3 regions of the Janthinobacterium sp. NKUCC08_JDC genome follow, and region 2 is predicted to be linked to each of the others. Evidence: predicted binding sites of a transcription regulator. Region 2 holds the regulator's gene; each other region holds the start of a gene.
What was found. Region 2 encodes sigma-54, which starts transcription at its own class of promoters, with help from an activator protein. Its sites were predicted from a motif close to TGGCANGNAANCTGCTTT; they were not measured.

Region 1: a site for sigma-54 is predicted at 1,701-1,718, ahead of urtA (urea ABC transporter substrate-binding protein). Genes of this name have one in related genera too.
Region 3: a site for sigma-54 is predicted at 1,335-1,352, ahead of KO538_RS12715 (EDSAP-1 family PEP-CTERM protein). Genes of this name have one in related genera too.

Annotation. Positions count from the first base shown of each region.
Region 1 covers NZ_JAHKQW010000001.1:308,604-311,861, forward strand. The annotation lists gene urtB (urea ABC transporter permease subunit UrtB) at 1-307, opposite strand, end outside; gene urtA (urea ABC transporter substrate-binding protein) at 395-1,648, opposite strand; gene KO538_RS01450 (DUF4349 domain-containing protein) at 1,847-2,635, opposite strand; gene KO538_RS01455 (transglutaminase family protein) at 2,657-3,258, opposite strand, start outside.
Region 2 covers NZ_JAHKQW010000018.1:99,029-102,286, reverse strand. The annotation lists gene KO538_RS26950 (enoyl-CoA hydratase/isomerase family protein) at 1-45, opposite strand, end outside; gene hpf (ribosome hibernation-promoting factor, HPF/YfiA family) at 179-541, opposite strand; gene KO538_RS26940 (RNA polymerase factor sigma-54) at 611-2,089, opposite strand; gene lptB (LPS export ABC transporter ATP-binding protein) at 2,094-2,849, opposite strand; gene lptA (lipopolysaccharide transport periplasmic protein LptA) at 2,849-3,258, opposite strand, start outside.
Region 3 covers NZ_JAHKQW010000004.1:86,219-89,476, reverse strand. The annotation lists gene KO538_RS12720 (LytR C-terminal domain-containing protein) at 1-191, shown strand, start outside; gene KO538_RS12715 (EDSAP-1 family PEP-CTERM protein) at 255-1,247, opposite strand; gene KO538_RS12710 (hypothetical protein) at 1,438-1,812, opposite strand; gene KO538_RS12705 (hypothetical protein) at 1,973-2,284, shown strand; gene KO538_RS12700 (dodecin) at 2,299-2,505, opposite strand.

The DNA.
Region 1 (3,258 bases), on a different contig from region 2:
TGTTGACCATGACGCCGTCGATACCGTCCGGCAGCGGCACGCTCTTGCCGTTTGCCGGGTCATATGCCTGCTCGCCGTCGACGATGTAGACCTTGCCGTCGGGCGCTGCATACAGGCTGTCGTCTTGCAACGCTTGCAGCACCTTGGCAGCCTCGGGCGTGGCCAGGGCGGCGATCTGGGCGACGGCAGCGACTCTGGCGTCGGGGTCGTCGCCGGATAGCGGTTTGAGCAGGTTGGGGGAAATGGCTGCCTGCGCAGACAGCGGCAACAGGCAAAGTAATAACAAAATACGACGTAGCAGACGCATGCGGAAAGACCTCTCATCGTTACTTCAGCCCAAGCGAAATCTGGGGTCAGACCCGTCGGGTCTGACCCCGGCCTTTCTGCTGCTAACTCATAACTTCTGCTTACCCTCATTCCCCTTGATAAACGGGCTCCAAGGCTGGGCGCGGATCGGTTCCTTGGTTTTCCACACGACATTGAATTGCCCATCGGCCTTGATCTCGCCGATCATCACGGGCTTGTGCAGGTGGTGGTTCGTGGCATCCATGGTCAGGGTGAAGCCCGATGGCGCCTTGACGCTTTGGCCGGCCATGGCGGCGATCACCTTGTCCGTGTCCGTCGACTTGGCTTTTTCCACGGCTTGCGCCCACATGTGGATGCCGACATAGGTCGCTTCCATCGGGTCGTTCGTCACGACCGAACCCGCGTTCGGCAGCTTTTGCGCCACGGCATACGCCTTCCACTGCTTGATGAAGGCCGTATTCACGGGGTTCTTGACGGACTCGAAATAATTCCATGCCGCCAGATGACCGAGCAATGGCTTGGTATCGATGCCGCGCAGCTCTTCCTCGCCGACGGAAAACGCGACGACGGGCACGTCCGTGGCTTTCAAGCCTGCATTGCCCAGCTCCTTGTAGAACGGCACGTTCGAATCGCCATTGATGGTGGATATAACGGCTGTCTTGCCGCCCGTGGAAAACTTCTTGATGTTGGCGACGATGGTTTGATAGTCGGCGTGGCCGAACGGCGTGTAGACCTCGCTGATATCGCTATCTTTGACGCCCTTGCTTTTCAGGAAGGCACGCAGGATCTTGTTGGTGGTGCGCGGATACACGTAGTCCGTGCCCAGCAGCACGAAGCGCTTGGCGCCGCCGCCATCCTTGCTCATCAGGTACTCCACTGCCGGGATAGCCTGCTGGTTTGGCGCGGCGCCCGTGTAAAACACATTCTTTTCCAGCTCCTCGCCCTCGTATTGCACCGGGTAAAACAGCAGGCTGTTGAGTTCCTTGAACACCGGCAAGACGGATTTGCGCGACACGGACGTCCAGCAGCCAAACACGACAGCGACCTTGTCCTGCGCCACCAGCTGGCGCGCTTTTTCCGCGAACAAAGGCCAGTTCGACGCCGGGTCGACGACGACGGCTTCCAGTTTCTTGCCCAGCACACCGCCCTTGGCATTGATCTCGGCGATCGTCATCAAGGCCACGTCTTTCAGCGACGTTTCGGAAATGGCCATGGTGCCCGACAGCGAGTGCAAAATGCCTACCTTGATCGTATCGGCGGCCAGGGCTGCCTGCATGTAAGTGGAGGTGGCAAGGGCCAGTGCGCCGGCGGCGGCCGCTTTCAGGATGATGCGTCGTGACATGGGGACTCCTGTGATGGGTTCGTGGGGGTCGAGCTGGGCATACGATGTTGTTAAAGCAGAATGCATGCCAGCGCCAGCAGGTGTCCGCCATGGTGCACGCGGCTCTCGCCGCACGAAAAAAAACCTGGCTGCACAAGGACTGTGCAGACAGGTTTCAAATTGCCGTAAAACGGTGCGCCGGACGCAACAATCCCGGCATCAATCCTTGCGCGGTACGCCTCTCAAGCGGCGCCAGCCCTTGCGTCCCAGCGGGAACAGCAACACGAAAGCAATCAGCCACGGCAGGATGTAGGCCATGGCCGTGATGGCGTTGGCCACGCCTTCCGACAGGTTGTCCGTGAAATTGCCCAGCGAGCGCTTGACGGGTGTCCAGAACGATTGCTTGCCTTCCGCGCTGATGGCCACGTTCAGCAAGTCCGTATCGATGCGCTGCATCAACAGCGCGTCGGCCGCCGTCGCCTGCTCCAGTTCCACTTGCACGGTGGCCAGTTCCTTGGTCACCTTGATGAGGGCATCGACATTCGCGCCCGAGCGCTTTTCCAGGTCTTGCAATTGCGCCTGGTATTGCTTGAGCATCTCCAGGCGTTTCTTGCTGTCGAGCACGGGGCGGCCCAGGTCTTCCACCTTGGTGCCCTGGCTGGTGACGTCGCCTTCGGCCGCGACCAGCGCGACAAGCTTCTTGATGCCGGCCGGCTTGGCGCGCATGCTGATGCGCGCATGCACGTAGCGCCCGCTGTCGAGGCTGGAATCGAGCAGCAGGCAGCCGTTTTCCGTATCGGCCTTGCAGGCGGCAAGCACTTTTTCATACAGGGGCCGCACTTGCGCCTCGTGCGTATCGACGCTGACATTATGTTCATAGGCAAGAAACTCGCTGCCCTTTTCCTTGCCATCGAGACGCGCGGCGCTCGACTGCCCGCCGCTCTCGCCCTTGCCGCCGCAACCGGCCAGCAACATCAGGCCGATCAGACCTACATACACTTTTTTCATGATTTCTTTCCTGGATTATTTTTACAGCGGCAGCAATGTGATATCGGGCAGGTGCGCCGCCACGTCTTGCACGGTCGCATGGCCGGTCAGTGACGCCACCACCTGCGGCAACGGTTCCGCCCAGATTTCCGGCAAGTCGCGTTCCTCGGGCGCCAGCACGGGAAAGGCCAGTTGCTCGCGTGGCGGCGTGAAGGCAGCCGCGACGCCGGGCTTGTTGCCGCGCGCATCGATACGGTACCAGCCAAAGTCCTGCAAATACACGGCATTCAAGCCATGCAGGCAGAACGGCGGCCCCACTTCGCCGACGGCCAGACGCTGGTAGCACAGGCCGGCAGGAATGCCATTGGCGCGCAGCAGCGCGGCCAGCAAATGGCTCTTCGCATAGCAATAGCCGGTGCCATGCTGCAAGACGTCGGAAGCGCGGCAGGTGACGGGATTACGCTGGTAATCCCAGCTGTGGGCCACCTCGTCGCACACGAAGGCAAAGCAGCGGGCCGCGATGGCCGCGTCGCCCACGGCACCTGCCGCCAGTGCGGCCGCCTTGGCGCGCACGGCCGGATGGTCGCTGTCGATATACAGGCTGCTGGCTAGATATATGGAAAAGTCGGGGGAAAAGTCGGTAG
Region 2 (3,258 bases):
GTGCCCCGTGCGGTTGCGGATGGAGGTCTGGACGAAGTCGCTCATGGCAGGCGTGAAAAAAGTAAAAGTACAAACATTCTAGCGCCTGCGCGGGGAACATTGCGTTCAAAAGGTCCAGGCGCAAAAAAGGGCGCAATGTGCGCCCTTAGTTGATCACAACTGCTGAAAGCGGGTGGCCTTAAACGGCGACGACGGCGTCTTCCTCGGAGTTGTCTGGCAGATGCTTGATCGCCTCTTTACCGTGCCCTTGCACTTTGGTTTTGTATTTCATCACTTGCCTATCGAGCTTGTCGATCAGGGCATCGATCGCGGCATACAGGTCTTGTGCCAGGCTTTCCACATAGACGGTTTTGCCACTTAAACGCAGGTTGACTTCGGCCTTTTGACGTTTTTCTTTCTCTTTGAGGTTATCCACGGTCAGAATCACGGCGATATCGATAACTTGATCGAAATGACGTTTCACGCGTTCCAGCTTCGTTTGTACGTATTCACGGATGGCTGGTGTCACTTCGAGATGATGTCCGCTGATGGTGAGATTCATACACACTCCTAAAGATGATCGGGTTCGTGCGGTCCATCCTATCCGGCCCGCAGAGGAACCGAAAAAAACTTACAAACACTTACGCAGGCTCACTGGCGGAATTTTCAACGCTTCCCGGTATTTGGCAACAGTACGTCGCGCAATCACCATGCCTTGTTCCCCCAGCATGTCCGCAATCTTACTGTCGGATAAAGGATTTTTAGGGTCTTCTGCTCCTGTCAGTTGCACGATCAATGCCCGTATCGCCGTCGATGACGCTTCGCCCCCCGCTTCGGTGGCGACGTGGCTACCAAAGAAATATTTCAACTCGAACATGCCGTGCGGGGTCAGCATGTACTTTTGAGTTGTTACCCGCGAGATAGTACTCTCGTGTAAACCCAGTGTATCAGCTATTTCACGGAGCACAAGGGGGCGCATGGCAACGGCCCCATGCGAGAAAAAGTTCTTTTGTCTTTCTACTATCGCCTGTGCCACGCGCAAAATCGTGTCGAAACGCTGGCGCATATTCTTGATCAGCCACTTGGCTTCCTGCAACTGTGCGCCCATGGCGCCCTCGCCCTTGCCCTGCTTGAGCAGGTTGGCGTACATGGCGTTGACGCGCAGGCGCGGCATGACGTCGTTGTTCAGGGTCACTTGCCAGCCATTGCGCGCGCGCTTGACGACGACGTCGGGCACCACGTAATCGGACACGTCCGAGGCGAACACGGCACCCGGATGCGGATTGCACTGGCGAATCACCGTCTGTGCTTCGCGCAAGTCTTCATCGTCGCAATCGAGGGCTTTTTTCAGCTTGTTGAAATCGCGCTGGGCAAACCAGGCCAGGTGCTTTTCCACGATGACGAGCGCCATGCGCCGCGTCACCATGGCGATGTGCGGCAAGCGCTTGATCTGCAGCGCCAGGCATTCGGACGCATTGCGCGCGCCCACGCCGGGCGGATCGAAACTTTGCAGCAGCGACAAGGCCGTGCGCATCTCGTCGGCGTCGATTTCCAGCTCTTCCGGCAGGCGCGCCAGGATGTCGTCGAGCGACTCTTCCAGGTAGCCATTGTCGTCGAGCGCGTCGATGATCAGCTCGACCAGCGCGCGGTCGCGCAATTCAAGCACCGTCACGCGCATCTGCTCCATCAGGTGTTCGCGCAGGGTGCAGTGATGGGCCTCGAGTTGCGGGCGGGAATCTTCGTCGTCGGGCGCCTTGCCCCGGCTCGCCTCGCTCCAGTCACTGTCGCCGCCGTCCGCGGCGGCCGGGCCCTCGCCCGCCTCGCCGTCAAAGGTTTCCGCTTCGGCAGGCGCGGCAGGCGCCTCCTGGCCTGGCGCCTGGGGCGGCGCTTCGGCCGGCGCCGCCGTGGAACTCAAGGCCCCGTCCGACAGCAGGCGCAGCGAACGGTCGAGCGGATCGTCGAGGCGCTCGAGCAAGGGATTGTCCGTCAGCAGTTGCTCGAGTTCCTGGTGCAATTCCAGGGTCGACAATTGCAACAGGCGTATCGATTGCTGCAACTGCGGCGTCAGTGCCAGGTGCTGCGAAGTGCGCAGCTGCAATGATTGTTTCATTGGCTTACATGCGGAAGTGTTCGCCCAGATAGACCCGGCGTACCGACTCGTTCGCGATGATGTCGTCGGGGCGTCCCGACGCCAGTACCGAGCCCTGGTTGATGATGTAGGCACGGTCGCAAATACCCAGCGTCTCGCGCACATTATGATCGGTGATCAGCACGCCGATATTGCGCTCCTTCAAGAAGCGCACGATGCGCTGAATCTCGATCACGGCGATCGGATCGACGCCGGCGAACGGCTCGTCGAGCAGCACGAAACGGGGATCCGTGGCCAGCGCGCGGGCGATTTCCACGCGGCGGCGCTCGCCGCCCGACAGGGACAGGGCCTGGTTCTCGCGCAGCTTTTCAATCTGCAAATCGGCCAGCAGTTTATCCAGGCGCTCCTCGATCTCGGCCTTCTTCAGGGGACGGCCTTCGACGGTCTGGATTTCCAGCACGGCGCGGATATTGTCTTCCACCGTCAGCTTGCGGAAGACGGACGCTTCCTGCGGCAGATAGGACAAGCCCATCTGCGCGCGGCGGTGGATCGGCAGGCTGGAAATGTCCACGCCGCTGATATCGATGCTGCCGCCGTCCGACGGCACCAGGCCGACGATCATGTAGAACGAGGTGGTCTTGCCGGCGCCGTTCGGGCCCAGCAAACCCACCACTTCGCCGCATTCGACTTGCAGCGAGACATCATGCACGACTTGCCGCTTGCCATAGGTTTTTTGTAGACCGCGAACGATCAGGGTGCTGCCGCAACGAGTATTGTCCATTATTTCTTTCCTGGCGCAGGCGTGGCCGGCGCTTTCTCCGCTTCCGGCGCCTTGGTCTTCGGCTGGATCACCATGCGCACGCTGCCGCCATCGGAGGTACTGGTGCCGCTGTCGGAATTTTCCATCTTGAATACTTCCTTGCGGCTGTCATACGAGATGAAGGCGCCATTGGCCACGTCGGTTACTTTCGTGCCTTCCAGACGCGTCAGCTTGGCCTTGGAAAACAGTTTCACCACTTCCGTCTTGTTGTCGTATTCCACGCGCTCCGCTTCGCCTTCGACCCACAGGTCGCCCGCGCCATCGCGCTTCTGGCGGAACGTGGCCAGCTTGCCGGGATCGGCCCAGAAGGTGATGAACTGGTAGCCTTGCGGGTCTTCCGTGATCAATGCCCGGCCCGCCTTCATGGTCA
Region 3 (3,258 bases), on a different contig from region 2:
AGGCGGCGCGCCAACTGGCTCGCCAACTCGGTGTACAGGTGCGTACCCAGGTGCAGATCCAGGCCGCCGACTGCCCCGTCAGCGAACTGCGCCTGGTGCTGGGGCGTGACCTCAGCGATCCCGCCATGCTGCACCGCTATTATCTGCAGCAATTGCAGCTGGCGCGCCGGGCGCTGGCGCGGCTCGGTTAACACATCTCTGCCGCATAAAAAAGCGGCGCCTTTGCGGGCGCCGCGTGCTTTTCATGCTGCGGATTATTTCGGCTGCCGGCGGCGCGTAAAAGCCAGGGCTGCCAGTCCCGTGCCCAGCAGGAACAAAGTGCCTGGCTCCGGTACTTGCAAGGGTTCGATGACGACGATGTCGGTACGCGTGGACTTGGAAAAGTTCAAGGTGTAGCTGCCGGCGGGCAGGGCGAAATTCGACGTCAGCGAAAACATCGCAAAGCCATTCGTGAAGGCGCGCCCGGTGGCCGGGTCGTTGGTGCCGGCCGTCATGTTCAGGCTGAAGGGATCGAGGCTGCCGACCGTATGGTTGCCATTGACGTCGCTGCCATTGTTGGCGTCGCCATCGGGCGCGAACTGGAAGATCACGCCATCGGCATTCGCGTTCGACAGGCAGCCCACGGGACTGGAAGTATTGCACGAGATATTGAAGATATCCATGATCGACACGCTCGACTTGTCACCCATGGTCGTCACGCTGGTGCGCAGGTCGCGCCGTCCCATGAAGTTGAAGGTGATGAAGCCGGCGCTCGACAGGGTCAGGTTGACGGAGCCGGTGAGCGTATCGCCTGCCGTGGCCGTGGCGGCGCCGACCGTGTCGCGCTGTGCTTCCGCAACGGCGCGCACGGTGGAGCCGGCGGCCGTGAGCATATTGCCAAAGGCATGCGCGTCGCCGCGCGCGAACTCCAGGGTGGAACTGGGGCTGGGTGCGTAGTTATTTTGCGGCAAGCCGCTGCAGCCGCCGCCCGAACATACTTGCAGCACGTCGGCGTTGGCGGCCGGGCCCGTATTGACGGCGCGCGGATTGACGGCCACGCCGCCCTCGAAGAAGGCGCTGTCGCTGGCATTGCGGTTGGCGCCGGCCAGCGACAGCGCGCCAGCGCTGGTGGTGATGCGGAAAGAGTTCAATTCGTTGACGGCCAGGCCGTACGCGCCGGCCTGCGCCTGGCCGCTGGCCAGCAGACTTGCCGCCGCCAGTGCGCCCAGCCAACCCAGGGTCTTGCTTCGTGTGTGATCGACGTTCATCGCAGCCTCTTATCGTAGTCAGTCTCGGAAAATCCGGGGGAGAAAGAATCCAGAATGACCTGCCTGGATTCATCTCGTAGACAGTGATAAGCAGCTTGCGTGCCACACAAAAAAAGCATATTGAATCAAGGGCTTGCGCAAAGCGGACTGAGCCGGTGGAAGCAAAGTGTAAGAAAGGCCGACGCCGCTTTCAGGTGCCCCGGTGATAGCCGAGGTGGCCGCCGGAATTGCGCGCGCAGCCGCAACCGATGCGCGCCACCTCCTCGCCTTCCGTCAGTTTCCAGTTGGTAATCGTCGTGTGCTGCCAGTCGATGTCGCTTTTCTTGACAGGCTTTACCGTCAAGGTGCGGGTTTCCGCATTCGTGTACTCCATCAGCTCCTCGTCGTCGGCGATGTCGAAATGGCGGTGGATCAGGGAAATGCCGAAGCGGTCGAGCGCGCCATAACGTTGCAGCACGTCGCGCAGTTCGCGAAAGCAGGCGAGGTCGTCGGGCAGCAGCGGATTGACGGCGGAAATATCGGCGACGGGCTGCCATTGCATGGCGTGGATGTTCAGGCTGTGCATGATAGGCTCCTGTGCCCCGTGATGGTAGGACCAAGCTGCCAGAGGGGCACTGGCAACCTGTCGAAACGTCTATCGTGGCCGCAAAGCCGATGCGGCGTTTGCGCCAGATCAAAGGTGCGGCACATCGCCTCGCGCCGATAATTGCCCGGTAAAATAGGCCATGGCAAACAAAACCCCCACCTTCCCCGGCGCACGCACGGGCCGCGGCCAGGTCCTGGCCGTGCTGCTGTCGAACCGCGATCAGTCCGGCGCCGAACCGCTGCAAGGCCGCGTCTCGCTGGCCGCCATCGTGAAAGCGCTGAAACGCAAATACCATTGGCCCATCGAGACGCACAGCTTTCCCGCCAACACGCAGGACGGCCGCGCCAGCTGGGCGACCGTCTACAGCTTGCCGGAAAAGGTCATCGAGACCGCGCTGGACAGCGGCGGCCGGGAGTGGCTGGAGAGCCGGGGAGCGGTCGGGCGGCGGTGAGTTGCCGACCTACCCTATTCGAGCCGGAAGCCGACCTTCAGCGTGACCTGGAAGTGCGCCACCTTGCCATCGACGATATGCCCGCGCGATTCCGTCACTTCATACCAGTCCATATGCTTGACCGTCAGCGCCGCCTTGGCAATGGCATCGCGTATCGCCTGATCGCTGCTCTCGGTCGAAGTTCCCACCAGTTCGATCAGCTTGTAAGTGTGTGCGGACATGATATTCCCCCAGATAGGCAAGCCAGACATCGGGAGCCTGCATTGCGCAAGCACGTGCTCATCTTGCGCCTAAATGTGCTGATAGTCATTGCGCGGTGCAGCAATGCGTGTCGAAGCTCTGAACACCACCGTCATACTGGTAACATTGCTTTCGATTAAAGCAGTGACTTCACGGTGTGCGTGGTTTGCCTGGATGCCACTGTAGTGCTACGTGGGATGAAACTTGGAAGGGGCTTGAAGCTACCTGAAAGTTGGCTGAGGTTATCCTTCACGCGCCATTTGCTTCAACGCTGGGGAGTTCCCCGTCTGCTTTACGCCACATTCTGTGGTTGCGTAGGCACACCTGATTCGCCCATTGCTGCGCGAGTCAGGCCGCTCTGCGTAGATGGTTACAGATGATCTTGGTTCCAACCGCCGCGGCCATTTCCCGCCGTCTGCAGTCATTGGTGAAAAAAATGTACCTCGCTTTTTACTCCAGCGAAATTGAATACCAACGTCACACACAGTAACCGCAAATGCGCTGAGGTTCGTCACGGTAATGCTAAGTCTGATAGACGAAGGCGCGCCACCTACCGGAATGGCGTGTGCGGGACTAACCCTAAGCTTGACACGAGATTTATCGAGTCCATGCCAAGTGTTGATGATGCCTAGAACGGCGCCAAGAAATGCTATGGCTAAGGTGGTTATTTGGAGTAAGGTCACTCCTTGTATTGCCAAACTTAAAGTCTCTACCATGATTATTCCTCAGATTAT